3 regions of the Streptomyces sp. NPDC046727 genome follow, and region 1 is predicted to be linked to each of the others. Evidence: riboswitches for the same ligand, from Rfam matches in the RefSeq annotation. Region 1 holds a riboswitch; each other region holds the start of a gene.

Region 1 (10,438 bases):
ACCGAGGGCAGCCTGGACCGCGAGAGCTGGAACCGGCTGGTCGAGATCCTCACCGAGCACAGCCCGGCGGGCCCGGACACCCGCTGCCTGGCCTACTACAACCCGCTGCTGCTGGGTGCCGTCGACTTCGAGAACCCGCACGTACGGTCCGGCCGGCTGGGCGACGCGCGGATGCTGTACGACAACCCCGAGGCCGACTTCAGCCCGTCCAACCTGTGGGCCGAGGACCGCTCCTGGGTCCTGTGCACCGACTACGACCTGTGGGCCACGAAGGTGGCGGGCCCCGCCGCGCTCGTCGAGGCCCTGCTGCGCGACCCCGAGATCGAGGCCGTCCGCCTGCCCTGGGCGCCCTGACCGGCTCCCGTCAGTCCAGCAGGCGCTCGCGCAGCCGGTCGCGGGACTCGGGGGAGAGGCCGAGGCCCTGGGCCAGATAGGTCTCGACGCCGCCCCAGGTCTCCTCGATGCTCGCGAAGGCCGCCTCCAGGTATGCGGCGCGGGCGTCGAAGAGCGGGTTGAGCAGCTCCATCACCTCGGGGGTGTACGCGGTGTCCGCGCTGCCGCTGCGGCGGACCTTGTAGCGCCGGTGCTTGGCGTTGGACTCCAGGTAGTCGGCGACGATCGCCTCGCGCTCGACGCCCACGGCCAGGAGCGTGACGGCTATGGAGATGCCCGCCCGGTCCTTGCCGGCCGCACAGTGCATCAGCGCGGGGACGCTGTCGTCGGCGAGCGCGTTCAGCACCCTGGAGTGCTCGGCGGTGCGCTCCTTGACGATCTTCCGGTAGGAGGCGATCATCCGGGCCGCCCCCTTGCCGTCGTCCAGGATCGCGCGCAGCTGGTCGAGGTCGCCGTCGCGGACCATCTTCCAGAACTCGGCGCCGTCCGCCGGGTCGCTCAGCGGCAGGTTCACATTCCGCACGCCGGGCAGCTCGACATCGGGGCCCTCCAGCCTCTGGTCGGCCGCGTTGCGGAAGTCGAAGATCGTGTGCAGGCCCAGGGAGGCGAGGAAGGCCGCGTCCTGTTCGGTCGCGTGCGCCAGATGGCCGCTGCGGAACAGCACTCCGTGGCGCACCCGCCGTCCGTCGACCGTGGGCAGCCCGCCCACGTCACGGAAATTGCGCACACCGGCCAGCTCCGGCTCGGTCGACGGGACCTGCTGCGTCACGGGGGCTCCTCCCGGTCGGCCCCGCCGGCGCGGCTCGTCGACGGGCGCTCTGTCGACCATACGGCATCGATTTCCTCGGGCAATGAGTTGTCCACAGGCATTGTCAGCAGGGCCGGCGGCCCTCGATGATGTTGGCACTTGAGGGGATCTGTTGACACCTGTGAGGTCTCGATGGTGGACATCGCCGAAGACGGTCGCACCTGGCTCCTGTCAGGCCCCAGCAGCAGTTATGCCCTGCATCTCACCGGCGCGGACGAGCTGCTCCATCTGCACTGGGGGCCACGGATCGCGCTCGCCGACGCCGAGGCGCTCGCGCTGAGCCCCCTGCCCGGCTACTGGCCCTTCGAGTCCCCGCTCGACGGCCGGGAGGAGTACCCCGTCGAGGGCGGACCCCGCTTCGTCCGCCCCGCCCTGTCCGTCCGCACCGAGGAGCGGCGCGGCACCGAATGGCGCTTCGTGGCGTACGACACGGAGGGCGACGAGCTGCGGCTGCGCTTCGACGACGACGGCGTGGGGATCGCGCTGCACTACCGGATGCGCGGCGATGTCGTCGAGCGCTGGGTGACCGTCGAGAACGGCGGCCACGCGCGCGTGGAGCTGCTGCGGGCCGACGCCGCCACCTGGACCCTGCCCGACCGCGAGGGCTGGCGGCTGGCCCAGCTGCACGGCCGCTGGGCCGCCGAGTCCCGGCTCACCACCGCCCCGCTCACCTACGGCGAGAAGGTCATCGGCAGCCGCCGCGGCCACACCGGCCACCAGCACCTGCCCTGGGTCGCCCTCGACACCGACGCCACCGAGGAGCGCGGCGAGGTCTACGGCTGCGCGCTCGGCTGGTCCGGCTCCTGGCGCATCGCGGTCGCCCAACTCCCGGACGCGCGCGTGCAGATCACCGGCGGTGCCGGCCACGACGACTCGGGACTGCTGCTCCTTCAGCCGGGAGAGTCGTACACCACCCCTGTCTTCGCGGGCCTGTGGAGCGACGGTGGATACGGCGGCGCGAGCCGCACCTGGCACGCCTACCAGCGCGCGTACGTCATCCCGGAGGCCGAGCGGGACCGGCCCGTGCTGTTCAACTCCTGGGAGGCGACGAACTTCGACATCTCCGAGGAGCAGCAGGCCGCCCTCGCCCGCCGGGCCGCCGAGATCGGTGTCGAGCTGTTCGTGGTGGACGACGGCTGGTTCGGCGCCCGCACCAGCGACCGCGCCGGACTCGGCGACTGGACACCCAACCCCGACCGCTTCCCGCACGGCCTCAAGCCCCTCGCCGACCGGGTGCACGGCCTGGGTATGCGGTTCGGCATCTGGGTCGAGCCGGAGATGGTCAACCCGGACAGCGAGCTGTACCGCGCCCACCCCGACTGGGTGCAGTACCAACCGGGACGTAAGCGGACGGAACTGCGCAATCAGCTCGTTCTCAACCTCGCACGCGAGGACGTCCAGGAGTACCTGTGGGAGCAGCTGGACACCCTGCTCTCCAGCGCCCCGATCGACTATGTGAAGTGGGACTTCAACCGCTGCTTCACCGACGCGGGCTGGCCCGGGGAACCGTACCCGCAGCGCCTGTGGGTGGACCACGTCCGCGCCCTCTACGCCCTGCTCGACCGGCTGCGGGCCGCCCACCCCCAGGTGGCCTTCGAGTCCTGCTCGGGCGGCGGCGGCCGGATCGACCTCGGCGTGCTGAGCCGCACCGACCAGGTGTGGACCTCCGACAACACCGACCCGCTGGACCGCCTCGCCATTCAGTACGGCTTCACCCAGATCCACCCCGCGCGCGTGATGGCCGCCTGGGTCACCGACAGCCCGAACACGCAGCTCAACGGCCGGGTCAGCTCGCTGCGCTTCCGGTTCGTCAGTGCCATGGCGGGCGTGCTCGGGGTCGGCGGCGACCTGACGGAGTGGAGCGCGGAGGAGCTGGCCGAGGCCCGGCGGTGGGTGGAGCTGTACAAGGAGATCCGCCCGGTCGTGCAGCACGGCGAGCTGTACCGGCTGCGGCCCCCGACGGGCGGTCTGAGCGCCGTCCAGTACGTCCGGGGGGAGGAGACGGTCGTCCTCGCCTGGCTGCAGGCGCAGAGCCACGGAGAGCCGGTGCCGGCGGTACGGCTGCGCGGACTCGACCCGACGGCATCGTACGAATGCCGCGAAACGGGCGAAGTGTACCGGGGTGCGGTGCTGCTGCATCACGGAGTGCGCACGGGACTCAAGGGTGACCTGGATGCGATGGTTCTCCGTCTGCGCCGCATCTGAGCTATCTGCCCGAATTAGCGCCTTCATTCCAACTCGCTACGGAATAGGGGTCCATGGGGGCGAGTGGCGTGAGGAGCGTCATATCCGTGACCGTACGTCGCGCGTCATGTTCACGTAATCGCCGTATCGAAAAGGCGAATTGAGGGAGCGAAGGGCGCGGGAATTCACGCTGGGTGACCGTGAATTCCCGTATCCGATCATCCGAAACACGGACAACGGGAACCTGCCGCTTGTTTCCGTGCGTCTTGCTCGCTTACGTTCCCAACCATTCCGGACGGAACGCCGAATCCTGCCGCCGACCGGAGTCCCCACACACTTGACCCGCGTCGGCAGGAGCGGGGGACCCACCAGGTACGACTGCCTGTCCGGTCTCCGCGACAGGCCAGGGGTGCAGCCGTGCGCGCACGGCCGGGCAGCTCCAGCCCGAACCCGACAGCTCACCTCGCAGGCGCCGGAGAGGAATTGCGCCATGCCCCCCAAGGGTAAGCACCGACGCCCCAAGACCCCGCGTTTTTCCCGCTCCATCGCCGTCGCCGGAACCGGTGGCGCCGCCCTGGCCCTCCCGCTGCTCGGGGCCACCGGAGCGCACGCCGCCGCCCCCGCGCAGTCCGTGTCCGGAAAGGCCGTGCAGTCCCTCCCGGGCACGGTGAAGAAGGCCGCCGCACAGTCGGATCAGGCCGCGCGCACCTACACGGTCCGCAGCGGCGACTGCCTCTCGAAGATCGCCGAGGAGCAACACGTCCGGGGCGGCTGGCAGCGGCTCTACGACGACAACCGGCAGGCCGTCGGTGCCGACCCGTCGCTGATCCACCCGGGCCTGAAGCTCAGCCTCGGCGAGAAGGCCGCGCCGGCCCGCACCGAGTCCGCCGCCCCGCAGCAGCACTCCTCGGCCGCCTCGAAGCCCTCACGGTCGGCCGCCGCACAGCCCGCCCGGCAGTCCGGGTCCGGCGGCGCCCAGACCGCCTCCGCCGGCTACACCCTCCCCGTCGCCGGCGCCACCATCGGCACCGGCTACCACGTGGCCGGCAGCATGTGGTCCAGCGGCTACCACACCGGCGTCGACTTCGTCGTGCCGACCGGCACCCCCCTGAAGGCCGTCGCCGCCGGCACCGTCGTCTCCGCCGGCTGGGGCGGCGCGTACGGCAACCAGGTCGTCATCAAGCTGAACGACGGCTACTACGCCCAGTACGCCCACCTGTCGCAGCTCTCCGTCTCGGCCGGCCAGACCGTGACCGCGGGCCAGCAGGTCGGCCTGTCCGGCGCCACCGGCAATGTGACCGGCCCGCACCTGCACTTCGAGATCCGCACCACGCCGGACTACGGCTCGGACGTGGACCCCGTCGGCTACCTCCGCACGCACGGCGTCGCCGTCGGCTGACGCCCGGCCCCCTCGCACCACCTGCCTGACACGCTGCCGAAGGCCGGACCCTCGATCCCCGGGTCCGGCCTTCGGTGTGTTCCGCGTTCAACAGCCCAGGGAGCAGCCGTATTCCTGATTGGCAAATTCTTTAGGAGTGGCTCATCTCACCGTTCGTCAACCCCTGCCTACGGTCGCGTAGGTCACATCTGAAGGTGAATCATGGTCCGACGTGGCAGACGATTCGAAGAATGACAGCAGATCAGTGATCGGGTCGTACGTGGCGGTGGGGGACAGCTTCACCGAGGGCGTCGGCGATCCCGGGCCCGACGGGGCGTTCGTGGGCTGGGCCGACCGGTTCGCGGTGCTGCTCGCCGACCGGCGTCCCGAGGGCGACTTCCAGTACACCAACCTCGCCGTGCGCGGGAAGCTGCTGGACCAGATCGTGGCCGACCAGCTTCCGCAGGCCGTCGACATCGCTCCGGACCTGGTCTCCTTCTGCGCGGGCGGCAACGACATCATCCGCCCGGGCACCGACCCCGACGAGGTGGCCGAGCGCTTCGAGCGCGCCGTGGCGCAGCTGACCGAGGCCGCCGGCACCGTGCTGGTGACGACCGGCTTCGACACCCGTGGTGTCCCCGTGCTCAAGCATCTGCGCGGCAAGATCGCCACCTACAACGGGCACGTCCGCGCCATCGCCGACCGGTACGGCTGCCCCGTGCTCGACCTGTGGTCCCTGAAGTCCGTGCAGGACCGCAGGGCCTGGGACAGCGACCGGCTGCACCTCTCGCCCGAGGGGCACACGCGTGTGGCCCTGCGCGCCGGACAGGCCCTCGGCCTGGAGATCCCCGCCGACCCGGAGCAGCCGTGGCCGCCGCTGCCGCCCCGGGGCACCCTGGACGTCCGCCGCGACGACGTCCAGTGGGCCCGCGAATACCTCGTCCCCTGGATCGGGCGCCGACTGCGCGGCGAGTCCTCCGGCGACCACGTGACCGCGAAGGGCACGCTGTCGCCGGACGACATCAAGATGCGCATCGCCTCGGTCGCCTGACCCGACCGCCCGTGCCCCGGGCCCCTGTGGTCCGGGGCGCGGACGCGTGCGCGCTCACCGCTCCCGTCCGGTCAACGCCCGCCGGTCCAGGCCCAGTTCCCGGGCGAGCGCGTCGTCCACCCACTCCTGCGCCCGGGACCGCGCCACCGCGCCCGGGTAGGACGTCAGCTGCACCGCGAGCCCGTCCAGCAGCGCGGTCAGCCGCAGCGCCGCACCGACCGGGTCCGCGCAGCCGAACTCGCCGGCCGCCACGCCCTCGGCGATGACCTCCGTGATCGCCGCCTTCCACTGCTTGTCCAGGTCCCGGGTGACCTCCCGCAGGGCGGGCTCACGCAGCGCCACGGCCCAGCCCTCGATCCACAGCCGCCAGCCCTTGGCCTGCCCGGTCGGCGCGTACCAGCGCACCGCGGCCCGCAGCCGGCGCAGCGCGGTGGTCCGCCGGCCCAGCAGCTTGCGCAGGTGCGCGAGGTCGTCCTGGGCCGCGTACGTGAACGCGGCGGCGACCAGCTTCTCCTTCGTGGAGAAGTGGTACAGCACCAGCGCGTTGCTCACCCCGAGGGCCGCGGCCACGTCGGCGATCCTGACCGCCGCCACGCCCCGCGCCTCGATCTGCTCTATCGCCGCCCGCAGCAGCTCCTCCCGCCGCTCCGCCACGCTCAACCGCACTCTCGCCACGCGGTCACCCTAGCCGCTGACCCCTACGGCCGAACCCGTCGGGAGCGTCAGCGATACCAGCCGAAGCGCTCCGCGATCACCGGCAGCCGGTCGGTCACCAGGGCGTGCGCGGCCGCGCGCGGTGTCGTCCCGTCGGCCTCCGCGCGGTCGAGCATCAGGCCCACCAGGGCGCGCATCGAGCGCCGGATGTACGCGAACGCCTCGTCGGCGTCCGCTCCGATGTCGCCGAACAGGGTCCACCACCACCAGGCGTTCGTCCCGGAGTTGACCACCACGTCCGGCAGCACCGTCACCCCGCGCGCGGCCAGCAGCGCCTCCGCCTCGGCGACGACGGGCATGTTGGCGGCCTCGACGATCCAGCGCGCCCGGATCCGCTCCTGGCACGCGCTGTCGACCGCGTACGACACGGCGGCCGGCACCAGCACCTCCGCCTCCGTGGACAGCCAGGCGTCGCCGGGCAGTTCGCGGTCGCCCGGGCGCAGCGCGCCGCGGTCGACGGTGCCGTAGCCGTCGCGCGCCGCCAGCAGCGCCTCGACGTCGAGCCCCGCCGGGTTGGCGATCGTGCCCTTGAGGTCGGCCACGGCCACCACCGTCAGACCCGCGCGCGCGAGGAAGCGCGCGGTGGCCCCGCCCATCGTGCCGAGCCCCTGCACGGCGACCCGGGTACCCGCGTACGGCACCGCCGCCCGGTCCAGGGCCGCCAGCACCGACTCGGCGACCCCGCAGCCGCCCGCCAGCTCGTCCAGGCCGATGCCGTCCACCTCCACCGCGAAGGCGTCCGCGAGCCGCTCACGGGCCGCCGACTCGTCGTCGAGCAGCGGATACACCGCCTGCACGGTGGAGACCAGGCCCGCCTCGGCCGCCGCGCGGTCCACCAGGTCCTGGCTCAGGCCGAGATCCTCGCCGGTGGCCCACAGGCTCTCGATGTACGGCCGCATGGCGCGCAGATAGCGGACGAGGAGCCCGTACGCCCGTGGGTCCCGCGGATCGCAGTCGATGCCGCCCTTCGCGCCGCCGAGGGGGATGTAGCGGCCCGCGGGGTCGTAGTGCAGGGCCTCCTTCATCGTCATGCCACGGGCGAGCCCCGCCACCTCCTCCAGCGTGCAGCCGGGCCGCATCCGCAGCCCGCCGCTGGCCACGCCCCGCACCAGCCGGTCCACGACGAGGAAGCCCCGGCGGCCCGTGACATGGTCGGTCCAGACGAGCGACATCAGCGGGGCGGTCATGCGATCTCCGGGGGAGCGACGGCGAATGTTACTGAACCGCGAGTCAGTATCAGGAGCCGGTCCCGGCCCTGTCAACGCACTGGGCGGATCACCGGCGGCGGCCGGGTGCACCCCGCCGTGTCCGGACTGTCGGAGGGGCCGACCATAATGGAGGGCCTCACCCACTCCACCGGGAGGTACCGTGACCGGTTTGCGTTCCGCCAGCTCCGGGCTCCGCGTGCTGCGGCCCGCTGCCTTCGGCGCGGACCCCAGCGGTGAGCGCCTGGCGCGTATCCGCCGCTCGCCGCACTTCAAGGACGGTGTCTTCCAGAACCCCGGCGGCCCCGCGCGCACCCGGCCGTCCGGCTCCACGCGCGATCTCGCCAAGGTGTTCCTCGACAAGGACACCCGTCCGTTGCGCGCCCCCAAGGGCACCGTTCCGGTGCACCCCACGACCTTCGCCGACCTGGCCAAGCCGCCCGCGTCCGGACTCAGACTGACCTGGATGGGCCACTCCAGCGTGCTCGCCGAGATGGACGGTCACCGGGTCCTGTTCGACCCCGTCTGGGGCGAGCGCTGCTCCCCGTTCCCCTTCGCCGGGCCCAAGCGGCTGCACCCGGTCCCGCTGCCGCTGGCCGCGCTCGGACCGGTCGACGTCGTCGTCATCTCCCACGACCACTACGACCACCTGGACCTGCCCACCATCAAGGCGCTGGCCGGCACGGACACCGTGTTCGCCGTGCCGCTCGGCGTCGGCGCCCACCTCGAACACTGGGGCGTCTCCCCGGACCGGCTGCGCGAACTGGACTGGCACGAGTCCACCCGGGTCGGCGGGCTCACCCTCACCGCCACCCCGGCCCGCCACTTCTGCGGCCGGGGCCTGCGCAACACCCAGCACACCCTCTGGGCGTCCTGGGCCGTCGCCGGCGAAGAGCACCGGATCTACCACAGCGGAGACACCGGCTACTTCGACGGCTTCACGGACATCGGCGCCACCCACGGCCCGTTCGACGCCACGATGATCCAGCTCGGGGCGTACAGCGAGTTCTGGCCCGACATCCACATGACTCCCGAGGAGGGCCTGCGCGCCCACCTCGACCTGCAGGGCGGAGCGCCGCACGGCGTGCTGCTGCCGATCCACTGGGGCACCTTCAACCTCGCCCCGCATCCCTGGGCCGAGCCGGGGGAGTGGACGCTGGCCGCAGCGGACGCGGTCGGGCAGGCGGTCGCCGTCCCTGTACCGGGCCAGCCCTTCGAGCCTGCTGGAGTCCTCCCCACGCGCCCGTGGTGGCGGGATGTGTCCCTGCCGCTGGACCGCAAGTGGCCCGTTCCGGAGATCATGCCGGTGGCGTCTCGTGACGACCTCGACCTTGTGGGCGAGGGCTGACCGCGGAGAGCATGGGGCGTCGACTCTCGAACTCGGGTAAGCGGGCTGCATATCGGTCAAAAGTGGACATAGTGCCCGCTGCTCGCTAGGGTCGAAACGTACGTCACACCTGTAGGACTGCTCCATCGCAGGGGAGTTGGCGTCCGAAGCCGGAATCAAGCGGCTCCCCCATGGCGCTCAGCGCCATCCAGTGCGAATGCACAGCCGACCCCCATGCCGGGCATGCGGGGTCGAATGCAGCCCTCAGCGGCAGGTGCGCTCGGCAAAGCCGTCTGAACGTGGGGTCTGAAATGCGGAATACCAGCAGCAACACAAGGAAGACGCTCGGCTCCGTCGCGGTCGTGGCCTCGCTGGCACTCGCCGCTCCCCTGGTGGCGACCGGCACGGCACACGCCGCAGTGAAGGTTGCCGTATCGGGAACGGTGAGCTGTGCGAAATTCGGGGATTCCGTGCCGGACACCATCACGATAACGCCCAGGAAGGGAGCTGCCGACTCGGACGAGCTCCCCGGTAACGACGAGGTCGAGGCGTACTCGGTCGTGCTCACAGGAATTCCGACGAACGGAACGGTGGCCACCGCCAAGATCACCTGCGTGGACAGCGACAACGAGAAGAACTCGTACGCCAAGACGTTCACGGTCAAAAAGCCCCCGGCCGGCCCCCTGACCAAGAATTTCGTGTAGCCCTTCGAGGGTTGGACGCGAGAACGTCCCGTCGGCTGCCGGCCGGCGGGGCGTTCTGCTCGTCATGGCTCTTCGAGCCGGGCTGCCAGATCCTCGGGGAGCGTGTCCCGGTTGGTCCGGGTCACTTGGAGCAGCGTGACGTCAGGGCGCTGCTTGAGGGCGTCGGTGAACGGGTCATGGTGTGCGTGGACTGTGGCGACGATGTCGATGTCGGACTCGAACAGACACCGGACCGTGTCCTGGAACGCGGTGCAGGCCAGTTCCATGCGCCCGAGCTCGTCGATCAGCACGAGATCTCCAGCAGTGGGATCCGCTGCCACCGACATGAGCGACGGCAGCGCCAACTGCTCGATGACGTCCGGATCGACGCCGTACCGGCCCACCCGCGGGGGACCCGGGAAGTCGACATGGGCGAGCACGGCTCGGCGACCGCCCTCCAGCGTCTCCAGCGCGAAACCGGTGCGTGCACCGCCCTGCCGGATCTCCTCCGTGGTGAAGCCGACGGTCCTGCGGTCGCGCAGGAGCGTGGCCAGTCGGCGGACAAGGGTCGTTTTGCCCGCGCCGGGGCGTCCTTCGAGCAGGATTCTCGTCGGCATCATGTCCTGGCTTCGTACGTCTCGCGGAACAACGCGAGATCGGGGTGATCCGGTGTCATGTCGTCGAGCATGGCGCAT
Region 2 (10,438 bases), on a different contig from region 1:
TCCCGGCGGTCATCTGGGCGGTGATCGGGGCGCCGGTGGCGTAGTCCTGCCAGTCGACCTTGTAGGTGTGGCCGTCGTGCAGGGAGTTGAGCTGCTTCTCGAAGTACCCCAGAGAGCGCAGCAGCGTTCCCGCGGTGACGGTGTTGATGGTCTTGGACTGGTAGCCGACGGTCACGGTGACCGTGGAGCCGCTGCCCGCCTCGGCGCTGCCGCCGCAGGCGGACAGGGGCAGCAGGAGCGTGGCGGCGGACAGGGCGACTGTCGTGCGTTTCATGGTGGTGGTACCTCTCACCGCAGCAGGTAGGGCATGTTGACCGTGACGGCCCCGGTGGGGCAGCGGGCCGCGCACGGGCCGCAGTACCAGCACTCGTCGACGTGCATGTACGCCTTGCCGCTGCTCTCGTCGATGGCGAGGGAGTCCAGCGGGCACATGTCCACGCAGAGGGTGCAGCCGTCGATGCACTTCGACTCGTCGATGGTCACGGGCACGTCGGCCCGCTGGGGCGCCAAGGGCATGGCAGTCTCCAGGAAACGCGCAGGCGAGGGTGGTTACGACCGGTGCAGCAGGCCGCTCATGGTGATGCGGTCGCCGCGGAAGCGGATGAACTCCAGGTCGACGGGGCGGCCGTCGGCGAGGTGTGTGAGGCGCTCCAGCATGAGTACGGCGGCGCCGCGCGGGGCCTGGAGCACGGCCGCGGAGTGGGCGTCCGCGTTCACCGCCTCCAGGGTGATCTCGGCGTGGCCGAGACGCCGGCCGGTGATGGCTTCCAGCAGCCGGAAGACATCGGTGTTCTCCAGGTCGGCGCCGAGCAGGGCGGTGCCGAGGTCGAGCGGGATGTAGGTGAGGTCGAGGGAGAGCGGGAGCCCGTTCAGCCGGCGCAGGCGCTCGATGTACAGGACGTCGGCGCCGGCCGGGACGCGGAGGCGTTCGGCCACGGGGGCGGGTGCGGGGGCGGGGCCCATGGTGCGGACCTCGTTGGTGACGCGGCCGTGTTCGCGGAGGGTTTCCGCGAGGCCCATCAGACGGTCGAGCCCGTGCGGGTACTTCCGTGCGACGACGACGGTCCCGACTCCGGGCAGCCGGTCCACCAGGCCCTCGGCCCGGAGCAGGTCCAGGGCCTGGCGGACGGTGTTGCGGGAAGCGCGGTAGTCGGTGGCGAGGGTGGATTCGTGGGGGAGGGTGCCGTCCTGGAAGGCGCCGGTGAGAATCTGGCGGCGCAGCAGGTCGGCGAGCTGCCGGGCCCGGTCCGCACGCAGCCGACGCCGGGCGCGGTGGGCGGCGACGGTGGTCGCGGCGCCCTGCCCGGCATGGTCGCGGGGGCGGTCGGTGGCTGGCATGGCTGGAACCATACTCATGCGGTAGGGAATGGCGTGTTGCTGGAGTGTTGCGCCAGGTGAGGACGTCCAGCGTGGGGCGCTGAGCTGGGATTCTTCGTACCGCCGGGCAAGATCTGCCACCCGGCACAACCGTCAGGACAGTGCCGTCAGGCCCGGCGCGAAGGTGATCAGCAGGGGCAGCAACGGCACCAGCGCGGCCACCGTCGTGGTCAGCGCCCGGTGTCGGCGCAGCAGCCGTGGCGGCGGCTCCAGCAGCCGGTCCACGCGCTCGCCGAGCAGGCGGCGGCTGGAGTCGCAGGAGAGGACGCCACGATGCTGGTTCAGTTCGATCAGGGCGAGGGCCGTGGTGAGGTGCCCACAGCGCCGGGATGCCGTGTCGTCGGCGGCCAGCTCGACCAGGCGATGCGTCTGGTCGCAGAAGTGGGCGAAGAGCGGCACGCGCGGGAAGCCCGTGGCCAGTGCGGTGGACAGGTGCAGCAGCCAGTCGTGGTGGGCGCGGGCGTGCCCGCGCTCGTGGGTGAGGACGGCGTCCAGCTGCAGGTCGGTGAGGCGGTGCAGCGCCCCCGTGGTGACGACCAGTTGCGGCGGGTGCCCCGGCATCCACCAGGCGTCCGGGTACTCGTCCTCCAGCACCAGCATCGGCCCGCGCGCCGCCGGCAGCCCGGCCGGCAGTTCGGGGGCGCGCTCGCGCAGGTGCGCCCGGGCCAGGCCGCGGCTGCGGCGGGCCTCGACGAGTTCCCGGCCCAGCATCGCCGTCGTCCAGGCGGCCCCGCAGGCCAGCAGCATGGTGAGCGCGGCGGCCCACACCGGCGCGGTGGACAGGTCGTACGCGGCGGTGACGGCGGGCGGCGCGGGGGCGAACACGCGGTCGCGGACGGTGTGGAAGACGGCCGCCGCGCCCAGGACCAGCGCGGTCAGGCAGCACAGCAGGACGGTGGCGACCAGGCACTGCCACACCCACAGCGCGACCACGGGGTCCCGCTCGGGCCAGGCGGCCCGGGTCAGCGCGCGCGGCGCCGGCACGGCGGCCGTCAGGGCGACGACGCTCAGCAGGAGCAGGCAGACGGTCATGCCGGGGCTCCGGTTCCTGGTCGGAGAGGTGTGCGGGTGCGGGTGGTGCCGGGCACACGGCGCACGGACGCGCGTCGCGCGCGTGCGTCGTACGTGTCCCTTCAGTATGACGAAGACGGCGGTGTGCGTCAGGTGTCGGCGACGAACCGGCCGCAGACCGCGGCACGCGCGCGTGGCGCTGCGGAAGCCGCCCGCGCGCGCGTGCCGGTGCCCCGGCCGGCCCGGTCGCCACGGCCGCGGCTCAGCCCGCCACGATCCGCCCGCTGACCTCGCCCAGCCCCACCCGGCGTCCGTCCGCGCCGGGGGCCCATGCCGACAGGGTCACCACGTCCCCGTCCTCCAGGAACGTCCGCTTGCCGTCGGGGAGTTCGAGGGCGTCACGGCCGTTCCAGGTCAGCTCCAGCAGCGAGCCGCGCTGGTTCTCGGCCGGGCCGCTCACCGTGCCCGAGCCGTACAGGTCGCCCGTGCGCAGCGAGGCGCCGTTCACCGTCATGTGGGCGAGCTGCTGGGCGGCCGTCCAGTACATGGTGGAGAAGGGCGGCTCGGCGACCACATGGCCGTTGATCGCGACGGAGATGCGGAGGTCGTAGCCGCCGGGCTCCACACCGGGCGCGGCGTCGTCCAGGTAGGGCAGCAGCGGGTGCGTGCGCTCCGGGGGTGTCACGCGCGCGTGCTCCAGCGCCTCCAGCGGGGTGATCCACGCCGACACGGAGGTCGCGAAGGACTTGCCGAGGAACGGGCCGAGGGGGACGTACTCCCAGGCCTGGATGTCCCGCGCGGACCAGTCGTTCAGCAGGCACAGCCCGAAGACGTGCTCCCGGAAGCCGTCGAGCGGGACCGGGCTGCCCAGCGCCGACGGCACGCCGACGACGAAGCCGACCTCGGCCTCGATGTCCAGCCGGATCGACGGGCCGAAGACGGGCGTCGGGTCGGCCGGGCCCTTGCGCTGCCCGGACGGCCGTACGACGTCCGTGCCCGAGACGACGACCGTGCCGGAGCGGCCGTGGTATCCGATCGGTAGGTGCTTCCAGTTGGGGGTGAGGGAGTCCTCGGCGTCCGGCCGGAAGATCTGGCCGACGTTGCGGGCGTGGTTCTCCGAGGCGTAGAAGTCGACGTAGTCCGCGACCTCGAAGGGCAGGTGCAGGGTCACCTCGGACAGCGGGTGGAACAGGGGCTCGACGGTCTCGCGGTGCGCCGGGTCCGTGATCCAGGAGGTGACGGCGCGCCGTACGTCCGACCAGGTGGTGCGGCCGGCGGCCAGCAGCGCGTTGAGGGTGGGCCGGGCGAGCAGCGCGTGGTGGGGCGAGCCGAGCGCGGCGGCGGTGGCGCCCGCGTCGAGGACGTGGTTCCCGAGCCGGACTCCGATCCTCCGCTCCGTGCTGCCGGAGGGCGAGAACACGCCATAGGGGAGGTTGTGCGGACCGAAGGGGTCGCCCTCGGGGACGTCGAAGGGGGGCATGGGGTACTGCCTCACTCTCATCCGCGCCATGCATGGCGATGCGTTCCATGTGGTCGGGCCACACGTTACGGCCGACCTGCGTGTCTTGGGCAGTGCCTCACCACATGCTCGAAAGGTTGCTCGCACAATGCCTAAAGAGTTCTCAATGTCCGAATAAGTCTTGTCGGAGGTGGCAATTCCGGCTTAGCGTCCTTTGGGACACGGACGGGGTGGGTCCGTTCCATTGGGGGGACACGTGGGGGGACCCGTGGCCGGAAACACCGTCAGCGTGCCCGTGCGGGCCGACCGTGACGTGCCAGGACTGATCGTCAAGTTCGGCGACTACCCGCTGCACCACGGCGGTGTCGGCGCGATCCGCAGCCTGGGCCGCCTGGGCGTGCCCATGTACGCCATCACCGAGGACGCGTACACGCCGGCGGCCTCCTCGCGCTACCTGAAGAAGGCGTTCGTGTGGCCGACGACCGGCGCGGAGGACCCGGACCGCCTGGTCGAGGGCCTGCTGCGCATCGGCCGCCGGATCGGCCGCCCGGCCGTGCTCATCCCGACGGACGAGGAAGCCGCCGTCCTGATCGCCGAGCATCAGGGCGCCCTGACCGGGTCCTTTCTCTTCCCGCGCGTGGATCCCGCGCTGCCCCGCCGGCTCGCCAGCAAGCAGAGGCTGCACGAACTGTGCGTGGAGCACGGCATCGCGAGCCCCACGGCCGCGTTCCCGCAGTCGTACGACGACATCGTCGCCTTCGCCGACACGGCCCGTTTCCCGGTGGTCGCCAAGAACCGCGAGGCGTTCGTCCGGCGCCGGCAGCCCGCCGTGAACGGCACCACGAAGATCGGCACGCGCGCGGGGCTGCTCGCCCTGGCCCGCGGCTGGGGCGAGGAACCGGGCGTGATCCTCCAGGAGTACCTGCCGCGCGAGGAGGCCGAGGACTGGATCGTGCACGCCTGCTTCGACCAGGACTCCAGCCCGCTCGCGCTCTTCACCGGCGTCAAGGTCCGCTCCTGGCCTCCGCACGCCGGCATGACGGCGAACGCGTACGTCGTCGACAACCCGGAACTCGCCGACCTCGCCGCACGTTTCGTCAAGCAGATCGGCTTTTGCGGCATCATCGACCTCGACCTGCGCTTCGACCGGCGCGACGGACAGTACAAGCTCCTCGACTTCAACCCGCGCGTGGGCGCCCAGTTCCGGCTCTTCGAGAACGAGTCGGGCGTGGACGTCGTCCGTGCGATGCACCTGCACCTGACCGGCCGCCCTGTACCGGAGGGGGAACAGCGCGCCGGCCACCGCTACATCGTGGAGAACATCGACCTCGCAGCCCTCCTCGCCTACCGCCGCAGCGGCTACACGACACCGCACGCGCCGGCCAGGGCGAGCGGGACGGAGCTGGCCTGGCTCGCGGGCGACGACCCGCTGCCGTTCCTCACGATGCTCGCCCGCTTCGTGCGCCCGGGCGCGAAGCACCTCTATCAGCTGTGGCGGACCAGCCGCCGCGGCGGCAGCACATCCACGAAGTAGGCAAGGCCACGACAGCGTGGCGTAACGCGTCCTGGGGAGGGACTTCGTGATCCGACCGGTAGCAGTCATCGGGGCCGGGCCGTTCGGCCTGTCCACCGCCGCCCATCTGCGGGCGCGCGGCATCCCCGTGCGCGTCTTCGGCGATCCCATGGTGAGCTGGCGTGATCACATGCCCCAGGGCATGCTCCTCAAGTCGACACCCGCCGCCTCGAACCTCGACTGCCCCCAGCCCGGCCACACCCTCGCCGACTACTGCGACGCGGCAGGGATCCGCCGCCTGGTGACCGACGAGGACATCATCCCGGTGGAGACCTTCATCTCCTACGGGGAGTGGTTCCAGCAGAGGCTGGTCCCCGGCCTGGAGCGGGTGCGGGTCGTCTCCGTCGACCGCGACCCGAACGGCGGTTTCGAACTCAAGCTGGACTCCGGGGAGTTGTTCACCGCGCGCGCGGTCGTCGTCGCCACCGGTCTGTCCGGGCTCGCCCACCTGCCGGCCGAGCTGGCGCCGGCGGCGGCCGACGGTCCCGCCCCGACCGGCCCGGTCTCGCACAGCTCCCAGCACCACGACCTCGGCCGGTTCACCCGCAAGGAGCTGATCGTCATCGGCGCCGGCCAGTCCGCGCTGGAGACGGCGGCGCTCGCGGCGGAGGCGGGGGCACGCGTGCGCGTGGTCGCGCGCGGGCACGGCAGGGTCGCCTTCGGCGCCCCGCCCTGGAAGCAGCCGAGGCTTCGCCCCGAGTCCCCGTTCGGCCGAGCCTGGTCGCTGTGGGCGCTCACCTACTACCCGCACCCGTACCGCTTCCTGCCCGAGGCCGCCCGCCACTACCTGGTCCGCCGGGTCCTCGGCCCGCTCGGCGCCTGGTGGCTGCGCGAGCGCTTCGAGAGCGGTGTGGAGGTGCGGGACGTCGCGCGGGTGGTGGGCGCCGAGATCCAGGACGGCAGCCCCGTGCTCACCGTCCGCGCCCATGCCGGCCACACCGAGCGGCTCGTCGCCGACCACGTCATCGCCGCCACCGGCTACCGCGTCGACCTGGCGGCGATGGACTTCCTCGGCCATGAGCTGCGCACCCGGCTCGCGGTGAGCCGCGGCGCGCCCAGGCTCGGCCCCGGCTACGTCTCCTCCGTGCCCGGCCTGTACTTCACCGGCCTGCCGGCCGCGTCGTCGTACGGCCCGGTGATGCGGTTCGTCTGCGGTACGGAGTTCGCCTCCCCGCGCCTGGCGAACCACCTGGCCGCGGCGCACGGTTGAGCCCCAGGGGTCGCAGCGGTGACCCCATCAAGGCGTCCAGGGGCCCCACTTGGGGTCAATCAGCACGTAAGTGCGTGGAATGACAGGTGAGTCGGCGGGGCGCGGTGTCCGTATTCTCTGATCATGGCACCCACCCCCGCACACGCACTGATCGCCACCGACCTGGACGGGACGCTGCTGCGCGGCGACGACACCGTCTCCGACCGGTCGCTCGCCGCGCTCGCGCGGGTGGCGCGGGCCGGTGCCCGGCACCTGGTGGTCACGGGCCGCCCGGCCCCGCGGGTACGGCCCCTGCTGGCGCAGCTCGGCTGCACCGGGCTCGCGGTGTGCGGGCAGGGAGCGCAGGTCTACGACGCCGGGGCCGACCGCCTGCTGTGGTCGGTCCGGCTGGACCGGGAGCTGGCCGAGACCGCGCTCGGCAAGATCGAGGCGGAGGCGGGCCAGGTCTACGCGGCGGTCGACCAGGACGGCGTGGACGGCCTCACGCTCATCGAGCCCGGCTACCGGATGCCCCATCCGACGCTGCCCGCGGTGCGGGTCGGTCGGCGGGACGACCTGTGGTCCGAGCCCATCAGCAAGGTGCTGCTGCGGCATGCCGACCTGTCCGACGACGAGTTGGCGACCGTGGCGCGCGCCGCGGTGGGCTCGCTGGCGACGGTCACCATGTCGGGGCCCGGCACCGTGGAGCTGCAGCCGAGCGGGGTGACGAAGGCGACCGGCCTGGCGCTGGCCGCCGAGCGGCTGGGGATCGGCGCCGAACAGGCACTGGCCTTCGGAGACATGCCCAACGACATCCCGATGTTCGACTGGGCCGGACGCGGCGTCGCCATGGCCAACGCGCATCCCGAACTGAAGGCGGTCGCGGATGAGGTCACCTTGTCGAACGAGGACGACGGCATCGCCGTCGTCCTCGAAAGACTGTTCCCGGCCGGCTGACCGGGCCGACCGTGACGTCGACCGGCTGACCGGGACATCAGCAGCGCGTGCCCCGACCGGCCGATCAGTAGGCGCCGAACACGTTGTCGATGGACCCGTACCGCGCGGCCGCGTAGTTGCAGGCGGCGGTGATGTTCGCGACCGGGTCGTAGATGTCGAACGACGTGCCGGCCACGTGGTAGGCGTTGAACGTCGGGTCGATGACCTGGAGCAGGCCCTTGGACGGGATGCCCTTGGCGGCGTTGGAGTCCCAGAGGTTGATGGCGGCCGGGTTGCCCGAGGACTCGCGCATGACGTTGCGGTAGATGCCGTTGTAGGTGCCCGGGATGTGCTTCTCGGCCATGATCGCGAGCGACTCGCGGATCCAGCCGTCGAGGTTGTTCGGGTACCCGGCGAGGGTGGTGCCCGTGGTGGTGCCGGTGGCCGCGGAGGCACCGGTAGCGCCGATGAGCGGAAGGGTGAGGACGGCGGCGCCGGTGGCGGCGGCGACGAGGGTACGGACGAGGCGGCTGTTCCGGGTACGGCGGTGCTGAGCGGCAGCAGGCATGGGGAAGTTCCTCTCCGGCGCCTGCGAGGTGAGCTGTCGGGTTCGGGCGGGGAGGTGCCCGGCCGTGCCTGGGGGAGGCACGACTTCACCCCGAGCCGTTCCGGTGCGGCGTATGCCGTCCGACTCAGCGACTTACCTGGGTCCCCCGCTCCTGCCGTACGAATGAGTTCGTCGATGGGTATGCGGGCGGCGGCAGGATTCGGCGTCCGCCCGACGGCACGGAACGTATGCGGGAGCACATGTCGGGAACAAGTACCGGATTCATACAACATGCGGTTTGACCTTGATCGATGCCGTATGAGGTGCTTGATCCTTTGCGGTTGCCAATCTTCAACTCGCCGACGGGGCAAGGGGTCGTGGGGGGTCCGGCGGGTGGGGCGGGCCAGTAGGCCGCGTGACCCAACTCACGAAATGGCAAAACACTTTAAATCAGACATGGGGGATTAGGGGGATTCGGGCCTGAAGTCGGGGTCGTGGTGGAACCGGGGGTGTGGTGCGTGTCGTTGTCGTAGTGGCCGACGGGGGAGGGGTGATGGAGGAGGGGGTGTGGAGAGGTCGCGACACGGCATCCGGATTACCGTTAAGTCGACAAATGTCCGTTATTACCATGTGATCAAAACTATGCCGGTCATGATCCGATACCGCCCAGGCTGGACCGGTGGGCGCTATCGGTGATCGAAAGAGGACCGGATACGCTGACTTGAGTGATGGCAGCGACCTATCGACAAACCGTGTAAGCGCCAGCAGACACCAGCAGACAGGAGACCCCTCGTGACCGTCGTCGGGCCGTTCGGGCTGAGCGTGCGGGACCAGGCTCTGGAAGCCGATGTCCAGGCCGGATTGGCGGCTGTCGAGGAAGGCTTGCTCGATGCCACCAAGAGCGAGGTCCCGTTCATCACGGAGGCCGCGCAGCACCTCGTACGGGCCGGAGGGAAGCGTTTCCGGCCACTGCTCGTGATGCTCGCGGCCCAGTTCGGCGACCCCTACGCGCCGGGCGTCGTGCCGTCGGCCGTGGTCGTGGAGCTGACCCATCTGGCCACGCTGTACCACGACGACGTCATGGACGAGGCGGCCGTGCGGCGCGGCGTGGACAGCGCCAACACCCGCTGGGGCAACTCCGTCGCGGTTCTCACCGGCGACTTCCTCTTCGCCCGCGCCTCCCAGATCCTCGCCGACCTCGGCCCCGAGGCGGTCCGGGTGCAGGCCCTGGCGTTCGAGCGGCTCGTCACCGGTCAGATCCTGGAGACCGCGGGTCCCTCGGACGGGCGCGACCCGGTCGAGCACTACCTGGACGTGCTCGGCGGCAAGACGGGCTCCCTGGTGGCGGTCTCCTGCCGGTTCGGCGCGATGATGTCCGGCGCCGACGAGACGGTCGTCGACGTCCTCACCCAGTACGGCGAACGGCTCGGCGTCGCCTTCCAGCTCGCGGACGACGTCCTGGACATCGCCTCCGACTCCCACGAGTCCGGCAAGACCCCCGGCACCGACCTGCGCGAGGGCATCCCGACCCTGCCGGTGCTCCGGCTGCGCGAGCGGGCCGCCCGGCTGGGCCTGGCCGAGGACATCGCGCTGTGCGAGCTGCTGGACTCCGACCTCAGCGACGATGCCCGGCACGCCGAGGCGCTGGCCGGCCTGCGGGCCCACCCCGCGCTGGAGCAGGCCCGCCGGGACACCGTCCGGTACGCGGAGGAGGCCCGGTCCGCGCTGGCCCCGCTGCCCGAGTGCGATGCCAAGGCGGCGCTGCTGGAGCTGTGCGACGCCGTGGTGCACCGGGCGGGCTGACCCGGCCGGGAAACAGACCGGCCGACCCGCACGGAACCTGCTGGCGAGCCGTACGGAACCGGCTGGCAGACCCGTACGGAACCGGCTGGCCGACCCGTACGGAACCGGGCGGTCGACCCGTACGGAACCGGCCGGCCGATTCCGCCGGAGCCCGGCGGCCGACTGTCCCGGAGCCTGGCCGACCGCCGCGGACGGACACCCGTACGGGCGGTGTTCCCCCACACGACCCCTACGGGTAGGGGGAGATACGGCCGTCGGGTGTCATACCGCAGGCGTACACGCAGTTGCCTCCGAGGGCTGACGCTTCTTCACCGCCGATTTGGTGAGATGGAAACCACGGAAATCACCACTCCTCACCGATTCGGGTGAGAATGGCGGCTCAGGTGGACCAGCGTGACGACAGCCGCCGCCGACGACGGAGGTAAGGCACACATGGCACCGTACGAATCCGACGACACAGTGGGCGCCGCGCGGGACGAGAACCCGCGCTCCGGCCGGCGCAAGGCCGCCCGGTACGCCGTCCCGGTCGCGGTGGTGGGGGTG
Region 3 (10,438 bases), on a different contig from region 1:
TGTGCGGAAGCTGCGGGAGGCCGCCGAGGACGCCAGACGGTGGGACTCCAAGTACGGCGGCGGGGACTGGCGTTCGTCGATGGTCCCGGAGTGCCTGCGGGTGGAGGCGGCACCGCTGCTGCTCGGCTCCTACTCCGACGAGGTCGGCCGCGCCCTGTTCGGGGCCTCCGCGGAGCTCACCCGGCTCGCCGGCTGGATGGCCTTCGACACCGGGCAGCAGGAGGCCGCGCAGCGGTACTACATCCAGGCGCTGCGGCTCGCGCGCGCGGCGGCGGACGTCCCCCTGGGGGGCTATGTGCTGGCCTCCATGTCGCTCCAGGCGACGTACCGGGGCTTCGGGGACGAGGGGGTCGATCTGGCACAGGCCGCCCTGGAGCGGAACCGGGGCCTGGCGACCGCCCGCACCATGAGCTTCTTCCGGCTGGTCGAGGCACGGGCCCACGCGCGGGCGGGGGACGCGCAGGCGGCGGGTGCGGCGCTGAAGGCGGCCGAGGGGTGGCTGGAGCGGTCCCGTCCCGGTGACAACGATCCCTCCTGGCTCGGTTTCTACGGGTATGACCGGTTCGCCGCGGACGCCGCGGAGTGCTACCGCGATCTGAAGGCACCTCGGCAGGTCCGGCGGTTCACCGAGCAGGCCCTGTCGAAGCCGACGGAGGAGTTCGTGCGGTCGCACGGGCTGCGGCTGGTCGTATCCGCCGTGGCCGAGCTGGAGTCCGGGAACCTGGACGCGGCATGCGAGCAGGGGGTGCGGGCCGTGGAGGTGGCCGGGCGGATCTCTTCGGCGCGGACGACGGAGTACGTGAAGGATCTTCTGCATCGGCTGGAGCCGTACGGGGACGAGCCTCGGGTGGCGGAGTTGCGGGAGAGGGCTCGCCCGCTTCTGATGGCGCCGGCGTAGGGCCGCGCCGCTTCGGCGTCTGCCGGGTTGCTGTGCTTCGGTGGCTGCGGCTTCGTCGTGGTCTCTCGCGCAGTTCCCCGTGCCCCTTTCGGGGCGCCGCCCCCGACCGGCGTTTGAAGGCACTGTCAGTGGCGCAGTGCACTATCGATGGCGGAGGTGGTGCAGGTGCGGGTCGGTGCGTATGACTGCGACGTGCTCGTGGTCGGTGGGGGGATCGTCGGGCTGTCGACGGCCTATGCGATCACGCGGGCCGCGCCGGGTACGCGTGTGACCGTGCTGGAGAAGGAGTCCGGGCCCGCCCGGCACCAGACGGGGCGCAACAGCGGGGTGATCCACAGCGGGATCTACTACCGCCCGGGCTCGCTCAAGGCGCGGTACGCGGTGCGGGGCGCCGCCGAGATGGTGAAGTTCTGCGCCGAGTACGGCATCGCGCACGCCGTCACCGGCAAGCTGATCGTCGCCACCGAGCGGGAGGAGCTGCCGCGACTGCACGCGCTCGTGCAGCGCGGCCGGGAGAACGGCATTCCGGTGCGGGAGCTGGGACCCGCGCAGATCATCGAGTACGAACCGGAGGTGCGGGGCCTCGCCGCCATACACGTCGGCACGACGGGGGTGTGCGACTTCGTGGGCGTGGCGCGGGAGCTGGCGCGCGCGTCCGGGGCGGACATCCGGTACGGCGCCCGGGTGGTCCGTGTGGACCGGCGGGCCGACCGGGGCGTGGCCGTGCTCACCGCGGCCGGGGACGTGGTCCGCGGCCGGGTGCTGGTGAACTGCGCGGGGCTGTACTGCGACGAGGTGGCCCGGCTGGCCGGCGACGAGCCCGAGGTCCGGATCGTGCCGTTCCGCGGGGAGTACTACGAGCTGGCGCGGCCGGAGCTGGTGCGGGGGCTGGTGTATCCGGTGCCGGACCCGGCGTTCCCGTTCCTCGGGGTGCATCTGACGCGCGGGATCGACGGAGGCGTGCACATCGGCCCCAACGCGGTGCCGGCGCTGGCCAGGGAGGGGTACGACTGGGGGGTCGTACGGCCCCGGGAGCTGGCCGGGACGGTGGCGTGGCCGGGATCCTGGGCGATAGCCCGGCGGCACTGGCGGTACGGCGCGGGTGAGCTGCACCGCTCGGTGTCGAAGGGCGCGTTCCTGGAGGCCGTGCGGAGGCTGCTGCCCGCGGCGGAGGCCTCGGACCTGGTGCGGGCGCCCGCCGGGGTGCGGGCGCAGGCGGTGCTGCGGGACGGGACGCTGGTGGACGACTTCCTGATCCGGGAGGGCGCGCGGGCGGTGCACGTGCTGAACGCGCCCTCGCCGGCCGCCACGGCGTCCTTGCCCATCGGGCGGGAGGTGGGGCGCCGGGTGCTCTCGCTGCTCGGTTCGCTGTAGGGCGGCACCGGCGCTCCGTCCGGTGCCGGCGGGCGCCGTAAAATCTGTCTTACTGTGTCTGACTTTCTCAACGCCTCCGAAGCCCCCTCCCCGGCCTCCCACACCCCCGGTGTGTCCGTTCGGCACACCCGGGCCAAGGGGGAGCCGCGGTTCCCGGACGGGCCCAAGGCCGATCCCGCCGGGTCCCACTTCGAGCGGCGGATCCGGAGCTTCCAGCCGCGGCGGAGCCGGGTGACGGCCGGGCAGGCCGACGCGCTGCAGCGGCTGTGGCCCCAGTGGGGACTGGACATCGACGGGCAGCGGGTGATCGACCTCGGCGAGCTGTTCGGGAACGACCGTCCCGTGGTGCTGGAGATCGGCTTCGGGATGGGCGAGGCCACCGCGCAGATGGCCGCGGGCGACCCGGACACCAACATCCTGGCCGTCGACGTGCACACCCCGGGCCAGGGCAATCTGCTCAATCTCGCCGACCAGAACGGCCTGTCCAACGTCCGCGTGGGCAACGGCGACGCGATCATCCTGCTCCGCGAGATGCTCCGCCCCGACGCGCTGGACGGGCTGCGCGTCTACTTCCCCGACCCCTGGCCCAAGAAGCGGCACCACAAGCGGCGGCTGATCCAGCCCGAGTTCCTGTCGCTCGCCGCGACCCGGCTGAAGCCCGGCGCGCTCGTGCACTGCGCGACCGACTGGGAGCCGTACGCCGAGCAGATGCTGGACGTGCTCACCGCGCATCCGGACTTCGAGAACACCCAGGCGGACGGCGGTTTCTCGCCGCGCCCCCGGTTCCGGCCGCTGACCCGTTTCGAGGGGCAGGGACTGGACAAGGGTCATGTGGTGAACGATCTGCTGTTCCGGCGCGTACCGCACAGCCAGGACCGATAATCCGCTCCAGCCCCTCGTCCCGTCACCGTTAGGGTCGATGCCGTGGCCACCAGTCCTCCGTTTCCGACCTGTCCCCCGAGCCCCGGCGACGGTGTGCTCCGCCACCCGCACTGGTGGCAGCGCAGGTGGGTGCGGTACGGAGCACTGAGCAGCCTGCTGGCGCTGTCCGGCCTGGTCATCCTGGCGCTCGTGCGGCGGCAGACCGGCACGGAGGGGTTCCTCGTCGGGCTCGGTCTCGCCGTGCTGCCCGTGCCCTGGCTGATAGCCGCCTTCCGGTGGCTGGACCGGGTGGAGCCGGGCCCCTGGCGGAACCTGGTCTTCTCCTTCGCCTGGGGCGCCTGTGCCGCCGCGCTGATAGCCATCGTGGCCAACAGCTTCGCGACCCGGTGGATCGCCACCTCGACCGCGGATCCGGCCAGTGCCGACACCCTCGGCGCCACGGTGATAGCACCGATCGTGGAGGAGTCCGCCAAGGCCGCCGCCGTGTTGCTGGTGTTCCTCTTCCGCAGACGTGACTTCACCGGGATCGTGGACGGCGTGGTGATAGCGGGGGTCACCGCCACCGGGTTCGCGTTCACCGAGAACATCCTCTACCTCGGTACGGCCTTCGGGACCGACCAGCTCACCGGCGACCGCGGCATCGCCTCCGTCACCGCCGCCACCTTCTTCGTGCGCATCGTGATGTCCCCGTTCGCGCACCCCCTGTTCACCGTCCTCACCGGCATCGGCTTCGGCATCGCCGCGCTGTCCGCCGAGCGGCAGCATGTACGGCGGGTTCTGCTGCCGGTGTGCGGGCTGCTGCTCGCGATGAGCATGCACGCCTTCTGGAACGGCTCCTCCACCTTCGGCGAGTACGGCTTCTTCGCCGTCTACGCCGGCTTCATGGTGCCCGCGTTCGGGCTGCTGACCTGGCTCGCGATCTGGACGCGGCAGCGGGAGCTGCGGACCGTGCGGGCGGAGCTGCCCGCGTATGTGCTGGCCGGGTGGCTGGGGCCGGCCGAGCCGTTCGCGCTCTCCTCGATGCGGGCGCGGCGGATGGCCCGGGACTACGCCCGGCACCACCATGGTCGCCCGGCGGCACGGGAGGTGGCGCGGTACGAGGCGTACGCCACCTCGCTGGCGTTCCTGCGGCACCGGGGGCGCACGGGGAGGGCCGGGGCCGACTTCGTCGTACGGGAGCGGGAGTTGCTGGACGAGCTGTGGAAGCGCAGGACCGTGGCCCGGCCCGCGCTGGAGTACGCGGCACGGACGGCCGCGCCGGTACGGCCGGTGTACGCGGGGCCGGTGCCGTACGGGTACGGCTGGCCGACGGCTCCGTACCCCGCGTACAACCCGTACCGGACGTAGCCCCGAGAACTGGCTGACTAGGCCGACGCCTCCGTCAGCTTCGCCAGCTCGGCATCCGTCAGCCTGAGGTCCGCCACGCCCAGCAGGGCCGGGAGCTGCTCCACCGTGCGGGCCGAGGCGATCGGGGCGGTGACCGTCGGCTGGGCGGCGAGCCAGGCCAGGGCGACCGTGGCCAGCGGGGCCTCATGGGCCGCGGCGATCTCGTCGAGGGCCGCCAGGACCTTCTGGCCGCGCTCGGATTCCGCGTACTCCTGGGCCCGGCCGGCGCGGGCGCTGTCGACGGTCGTACCGGGGCGGTACTTGCCGGTGAGGAAGCCCATGGCGAGCGCGAAGTACGGGACGGCGGACAGGCCCTCGCGGGCGACGAGGTCCTGCAGCGGGCCCTCGTAGGTGTCGCGGGAGACCAGGTTGTAGTGCGGCTGGAGGGCGACGTAGCGGGCGAGGCCCTCGCGGTCGGAGAAGTCGAGGGACTCGCGCAGGCGCTCGGCGGTGATGTTGGAGGCGGCGATGTGCCGGACCTTGCCGGCCTTCACCAGCTCGTCCAGCGCGCCGATGATCTCCTCGACCGGCACCTCGGGCTTGTCGAAGTGGGTGTAGTAGAGGTCGATGTGGTCGGTGCCCAGGCGGCGCAGGGAGGCGTCGGCGGCTGCCTTGATGTTGGCGGCGGACAGGCCCTGGAACTCGGGGTGCTGGCTGACCTTGGTGGCGATGACGACATCGGCGCGGTTGCCGCGCGCCTTGACCCACTTGCCGATGATCGTCTCGGACTCGCCGCCCTGGTTGCCCTCGATCCAGGCGGTGTAGGCGTCGGCGGTGTCGATGAAGTTGCCGCCGGCCGCCGCGTAGGCGTCCAGGACGGCGAAGGAGGTGGCCTCGTCGGCGGTCCAGCCGAAGACGTTGCCGCCGAGCGCGAGCGGGAAGACCTCAAGATCGGAAGAGCCGAGTTTACGAAGTGACGTCATACGTCATGTCAACGCCGGCGGGGGACGATCGCATCCCGCCGCCGGCGTCGAATTCCGGCCGAACGCCCGGCTGTCAGGGGTTGAGGCCCTTGCCCCGCAGCCACGCCATCGGGTCGATGCCGGTGGCCTGGCCGCCCGGGTGGACCTCCAGGTGCAGGTGCGGGCCGGTGACGTTGCCGGTGGCGCCGACGCGGCCGATGACGTCGCCGGTGGAGACCTTCTGGCCGGCGGAGACGCTGATCGAGGACTGGTGGCAGAACCACAGCTCGGTGCCGTCGTCCAGGGTGAGGATCGTGCGGTAGCCGTAGGCGCCGGCCCAGCCCGCCTCGGTGATCGTGCCGCTGTGGACGGCCTTGATCAGGGTGCCGGTGGGGGCGGCGAAGTCAAGACCGGTGTGGTAGCCGGAGGACCACATCGAGCCGGCCTGGCCGAACGTGGAGGTGATCGTGTACGAGGAGGTCGGCAGCGTGTACTGCTTGGCCAGCTTGGCCAGCCGCTCCGCCTCGGCCTTCTCGGCGGCCTCGGCCTTCGCCTTCGCGGCGGCCTTCTCGGCGGCGTCCTCCGCCTCCTCCTTGGCCGCGGCGGCCTTGGCGGCGGCCTCCTTCTCGGCCTTGGCGGCGGCGTCGGCGGTCTGCTTCTCGGCGGCGGCGAGCACGGTGGCGGTGGCCTTGCTCTCGGCCTGGCTCTGCTGCTGCTCGGCCTGGGCCATGATCCGGTTGCGCAGGGCCTCGCCCGCGTCGCCGTCCTCGGCGTCGGCGGCGGTCGTGCCGACACCGCTCAGCGTGGTCGTCGCGGCCTCGGCCGGCTGGGAGTCGGAGCCGTCCTCGAAGAGGGAGCCGACGGAGGGCAGGTCGGGCAGGGAGATCGAGACCGGCGGCTTGCCGGTGTGGGCGCTGGCCATGCCGCCCGCGCCGACCGCGGCGATGACGCCGACGCCGAGGACGGTGGAGCTGCGCGCGAGGCCGCCTCGCTGCTTGGCGACGCGGTGCCGGCCGCGGACCGGGGCGACGGAGTCCGCGGTGGGGTTCCACTCCTCCCAGGGGCCCTCTTCGGCGCGGTAGGCGTCGTAGCCGAAGGTCTCGGTGTCGCGCTGTGCCGGTATGAACGGGGCTTCGGGGACAGGCCGGTTGGACGCCACGCGGGCGTGCTCCTTTCCTTCCTCCGCCTACCGGGTTAGCTGACGGGTTCGGAGCAGGAAGGTCTCCTACGCGCGTATACCGGTCGTGGACTCCGTGAGTTCACGGCGGTATCTGCGTGATTCACCCCAGGGTGGTGGTTCCCCGGCTCCCTTGCGGGATTCGGCGCGTGCGCACGGAGCCGCCTCTTGTGACGGCTGGGACGACCGCGCTGCGTTATCGAACGTTAATAGACCCGCCAGTGACTTTCCAAGCCCGTTCGGCTTGATCATTCACGATTTTGACGGCGGAGCTATGCGCCATTACCCCGTCAAACCGGGCGAGTTGACCGGGATGCGGGAGCGTTCAGTAGTCACTGAAGGTTTTGATGGTGACTCAGGCGTTATGCGGAGGGCGTCCATCCGGTCACCTTCGGTGATGATCACGGGGGCGCAAGAAAGCGGGTGTGCAAGCACCCCTCCGCATGACGTATGCTGGTGACACAACGACGCGGGGTGGAGCAGCTCGGTAGCTCGCTGGGCTCATAACCCAGAGGTCGCAGGTTCAAATCCTGTCCCCGCTACTGAAGACTCAGGGCCCGGAATCCATCGGATTCCGGGCCCTGAGTGCTGTCAGCCGAGCAGATGCCCGTTCGGCGCCTTGGCGAGCGCCTCCAGTTCCGGGAGCACGACGACCTGGGCGCCCGCGGCGGTCAGGACGCCCGTGCCGTCGGCCGCGGCGACGAACGTGTCGGGTTCGCGCCAGGCGGTGACCACCCGGCGTACCCCGGCCCGCAGGATCAGCCGGGCGCAGGGCGCGGGCCGGGAGGCGCGGCGGGCACAGGGCTCCAGGCTGCTGTAGACCGTGGCACCGGCCAGCCGGGGATCGGCCGGGCCGATCTTCGCGAGGGCCGCCTCCTCCGCGTGGACCACGGGATCGGCGCCCTCGCGCGAGTGGCCCCGGGCCAGCTCCGTACCGTCGGCGGCGACCACGACCGCGCCGACGCTGAACGCCGTCTCCGAGGGCGGGCACAGCGCGGCGAGGTCACAGGCGGTGCGCAGCCAGTGGCGGTCGGCGGCGGTGGGCAGCGGGCCGGTGCCGGGGGCCGTGGGCGCGTAGCGCATGAGGACGACGTCCTCGATCCGCCGGGTGTCGAGCAGGCGCAGACGTCCGCCCTGGTAGGCGCCCGGTCCGAAGAGGCGCGGGGCCGCGGGGTCGCCCACGAACAGCGGGGCGAGGACGAGCTGGAGTTCGTCGGCGAGGCCCTGCTGGAGGAGCTGGGTGTGGACCGTGCCGCCGCCCTCGACCATCAGCCGCCCGACTCCGCGCACGTCGTGGAGATGCTCCAGCAGGGCCCGCCAGTCCAGGGCGGGGCCGAGCGGGACGACGTCGGCGGTGCGCCCGAGGCGGCGGGCGGCGGGTCCGGCGCCCTTGTCCGTCGTGTAGACGAGTTTCTCGCCGCCGGTGTGCCAGAAGTTGGCCCCGGGGTCGAGGTCGCCGGAGCCGCTCACGGTGACCTTCAGCGGGTACTCCGGCTTGCCCGCCGCCGTGCGGGCCGCGCGCCGCTCGGCGGAGTTGACCAGCAGGCGGGGGTTGTCGGCGCGGATCGTGCCGGCGCCGACGAGGATGGCGTCGACGGAGGCCCGTACCTCGTCGACCCGGTCGAAGTCGGCCGGGCTCGACAGCAGGAGCCGCTCGGGGCCGGTGTCGTCCAGGTAGCCGTCGAGGGAGACGGCGGCGGACAGCAGGACGTACGGCAGGGGCATCGGCGCGCTCTCTTCCGGCGGCGGACGGCTTGGTTCAAGTTTGAAACAAACCTACACTGGCGGCATGACGACCCGCTGGCTCAGCCCCGAGGAGCAGCGCGCCTGGCGCGCCTACATCGCCGCCTCCCGCCTCCTGGAGGACGCGATCGACCGGCAGCTCCAGCAGGAGGGTGGCATGCCGCACCTGTTCTACACGGTGCTGGCCAACCTCTCCGAGGCCCCCGACCGGCGGCTGCGCATGACCGATCTCGCCGAGACACTGAAGATCACGCGCAGCCGGCTGACGTACGCGGTGACCCGGCTGGAGCGGGACGGGCTGGTGCGCCGGGAGGACTGCCGCCGGGACAAGCGCAGTTCGCTCGCGGTGCTGACGGACGAGGGGATGGCCGTACTGGAACGTACGGCACCCGGGCACGTCGAGGCGGTGCGCGCCTCGGTGTTCGACCGGCTCACCCCGGAGCAGGTCGGGCAGCTGGAGGAGATCTGTACGGGGATCGCGCGCGGGCTGCTGGGGGATGCCGAGGAGTCCGGGGCGGGTGACGTCCCGTGGCGGCGCCGTTCGCCCTGCTCGCCGTAGTCACTCGCCCGAGCTGATTGCTTTAACTTTTAAGCATGGGGTAGGGTCCGTGCGAAACACTGCTTCAAATCTGAAGCATCTGTCCCGGAGGGACCCGCATGCCCGACATCCCCGACGCCACCCCGCGCGCACGCGTCCGGGTACCGCTGCGCTTCGCCGACGGCTACGGCGTCGACGCGGAGCTCGTCACCTTCCACGGCCTCACCGACGGCCAGGAGCACCTCGCCGTCGTCCTCGGCGAACCCGGCGAGGTCCCGCTGGTGCGCCTGCACTCGGAGTGCCTGACCGGTGACGTCTTCGGCTCGGCCCGCTGCGACTGCGGGCCGCAGCTGCGCGAGGCCGTCGAGCGCATCGCCGACCGCGGCGGCGTCCTGCTCTACCTGCGCCAGGAGGGCCGGGGCATCGGCCTCTACAACAAGCTCGACGCGTACGCCCTCCAGGACGAGGGGCTCGACACCTATGCTGCGAACGCCGCCCTCGGGCTCCCGGAGGACGCCCGCGACTACACGGCCGCCGCGCAGATGCTCGCCGCCCTCGGCATCACAGAGCTGGACCTGCTGTCCAACAACCCCGACAAGGCCGCGCAGTTGCGGACGCTGGGGGTCGCCGTACGGGACCGGGTGCCGACCGGTGTCTTCACCACGGCCCACAACGTCCGCTACCTGCGCGCCAAGGTGCTCCAGACCCAGCACACGCTGCCGCTGGCCGAGCTGACGGCCGGCTAACTCCTCGCCCCCGCGGGCCGGCCCGGGAGGCGGAGCGCCGACAGGGCGCCGAGGGCGAGCAGCGCGGCCGCCACGGCGTACGTGAGCCGGAAGCCGGCCGGGTCCGGGCCCGTCGCGCCCAGCACCACCGACAGCAGGGCCGTACCGACCGACGCGGCCAGCTGGGCGTTGATGCTCAGCGCGGTGCTCGCCCCGGGCAGCCGGTCCGCGGGCAGGTCGCGGGTGGCGGTGGTCATCGTGGGCATCAGCGTCATGCCCGCGCCGACGCCCATCACCATGCCCGCGGCGACGATCCGCCAGGGCGCGACCTCGGCCGTACCGGTCTGCCAGGCCAGCAGGACCATGCCGAGGGCGCCCACCGCGCACCCGGCCGCGACCAGCCGGCGCGGTACCGCCTTGTCGATCCGCCGGGCCGCGATCTGCATCGTCGTCCCGACCACGAGCCCGGCCGGCGCGCCGAGCAGCCCGGCCGCCGTCGCGCTCAGGCTCCGCTCCTGCTGCCAGTACAGCGGTCCGAGCAGCATCGACCCGAAGTAGCCGCAGGTGAACGGGGCGAGCGTGCCGATACCGGCGGCGAAGGTACGGTCCCGCAGCAGCCGCAGATCCAGCAGCGGCCAGCGGACGGCGAGCGCCCGCCGTACGAAAGCCGCCGCGAGCAGGGCACCGGCGAGCGTCGGCACCAGTACGCCGGGGGCCGTGAAGTCCCCGCGCTCGCCGCCGCGGGACAGGCCGTACAGGAGCAGGGCCAGGCCGGGCGAGAGCATCAGCACGCCGGGGACGTCCAGCCGGGGC

What was found. A riboswitch is a leader RNA that binds a small molecule or an ion and turns the genes downstream of it on or off. The one in region 1 is predicted to bind cyclic di-AMP.
Region 2: another riboswitch for cyclic di-AMP. It lies ahead of ABZ937_RS01600 (transglycosylase SLT domain-containing protein); the one in region 1 lies ahead of ABZ937_RS04040 (peptidoglycan DD-metalloendopeptidase family protein).
Region 3: another riboswitch for cyclic di-AMP. It lies ahead of ABZ937_RS32330 (M23 family metallopeptidase); the one in region 1 lies ahead of ABZ937_RS04040 (peptidoglycan DD-metalloendopeptidase family protein).

The regions. Positions count from the first base shown of each region.
Region 1 covers NZ_JBEYYR010000002.1:423,157-433,594, forward strand. The annotation lists gene ABZ937_RS04025 (hypothetical protein) at 1-354, shown strand, start outside; gene ABZ937_RS04030 (tyrosine-protein phosphatase) at 365-1,162, opposite strand; gene ABZ937_RS04035 (alpha-galactosidase) at 1,334-3,406, shown strand; cyclic di-AMP (ydaO/yuaA leader) riboswitch at 3,710-3,870, shown strand; gene ABZ937_RS04040 (peptidoglycan DD-metalloendopeptidase family protein) at 3,876-4,784, shown strand; gene ABZ937_RS04045 (SGNH/GDSL hydrolase family protein) at 5,029-5,814, shown strand; gene ABZ937_RS04050 (TetR family transcriptional regulator C-terminal domain-containing protein) at 5,869-6,489, opposite strand; gene ABZ937_RS04055 (Glu/Leu/Phe/Val dehydrogenase dimerization domain-containing protein) at 6,537-7,715, opposite strand; gene ABZ937_RS04060 (MBL fold metallo-hydrolase) at 7,897-9,081, shown strand; gene ABZ937_RS04065 (hypothetical protein) at 9,372-9,764, shown strand; gene ABZ937_RS04070 (NTPase) at 9,827-10,363, opposite strand.
Region 2 covers NZ_JBEYYR010000001.1:339,102-349,539, reverse strand. The annotation lists gene ABZ937_RS01640 (ABC transporter substrate-binding protein) at 1-274, opposite strand, end outside; gene ABZ937_RS01635 (ferredoxin family protein) at 289-516, opposite strand; gene ABZ937_RS01630 (GntR family transcriptional regulator) at 550-1,338, opposite strand; gene ABZ937_RS01625 (M56 family metallopeptidase) at 1,471-2,409, opposite strand; gene fahA (fumarylacetoacetase) at 2,651-3,868, opposite strand; gene ABZ937_RS01615 (ATP-grasp domain-containing protein) at 4,116-5,381, shown strand; gene ABZ937_RS01610 (FAD-dependent oxidoreductase) at 5,428-6,630, shown strand; gene ABZ937_RS01605 (HAD family hydrolase) at 6,754-7,566, shown strand; gene ABZ937_RS01600 (transglycosylase SLT domain-containing protein) at 7,631-8,113, opposite strand; cyclic di-AMP (ydaO/yuaA leader) riboswitch at 8,117-8,297, opposite strand; gene ABZ937_RS01595 (polyprenyl synthetase family protein) at 8,885-9,895, shown strand; gene ABZ937_RS01590 (sigma-E factor regulatory protein RseB domain-containing protein) at 10,328-10,438, shown strand, end outside.
Region 3 covers NZ_JBEYYR010000034.1:16,449-26,886, forward strand. The annotation lists gene ABZ937_RS32305 (MFS transporter) at 1-898, shown strand, start outside; gene lhgO (L-2-hydroxyglutarate oxidase) at 1,055-2,272, shown strand; gene trmB (tRNA (guanosine(46)-N7)-methyltransferase TrmB) at 2,327-3,154, shown strand; gene ABZ937_RS32320 (PrsW family intramembrane metalloprotease) at 3,197-4,501, shown strand; gene ABZ937_RS32325 (aldo/keto reductase) at 4,519-5,463, opposite strand; gene ABZ937_RS32330 (M23 family metallopeptidase) at 5,537-6,601, opposite strand; cyclic di-AMP (ydaO/yuaA leader) riboswitch at 6,609-6,777, opposite strand; tRNA gene ABZ937_RS32335 (tRNA-Met) at 7,088-7,161, shown strand; gene ABZ937_RS32340 (dihydrofolate reductase family protein) at 7,211-8,344, opposite strand; gene ABZ937_RS32345 (MarR family transcriptional regulator) at 8,409-8,921, shown strand; gene ribA (GTP cyclohydrolase II) at 9,020-9,646, shown strand; gene ABZ937_RS32355 (DHA2 family efflux MFS transporter permease subunit) at 9,643-10,438, opposite strand, start outside.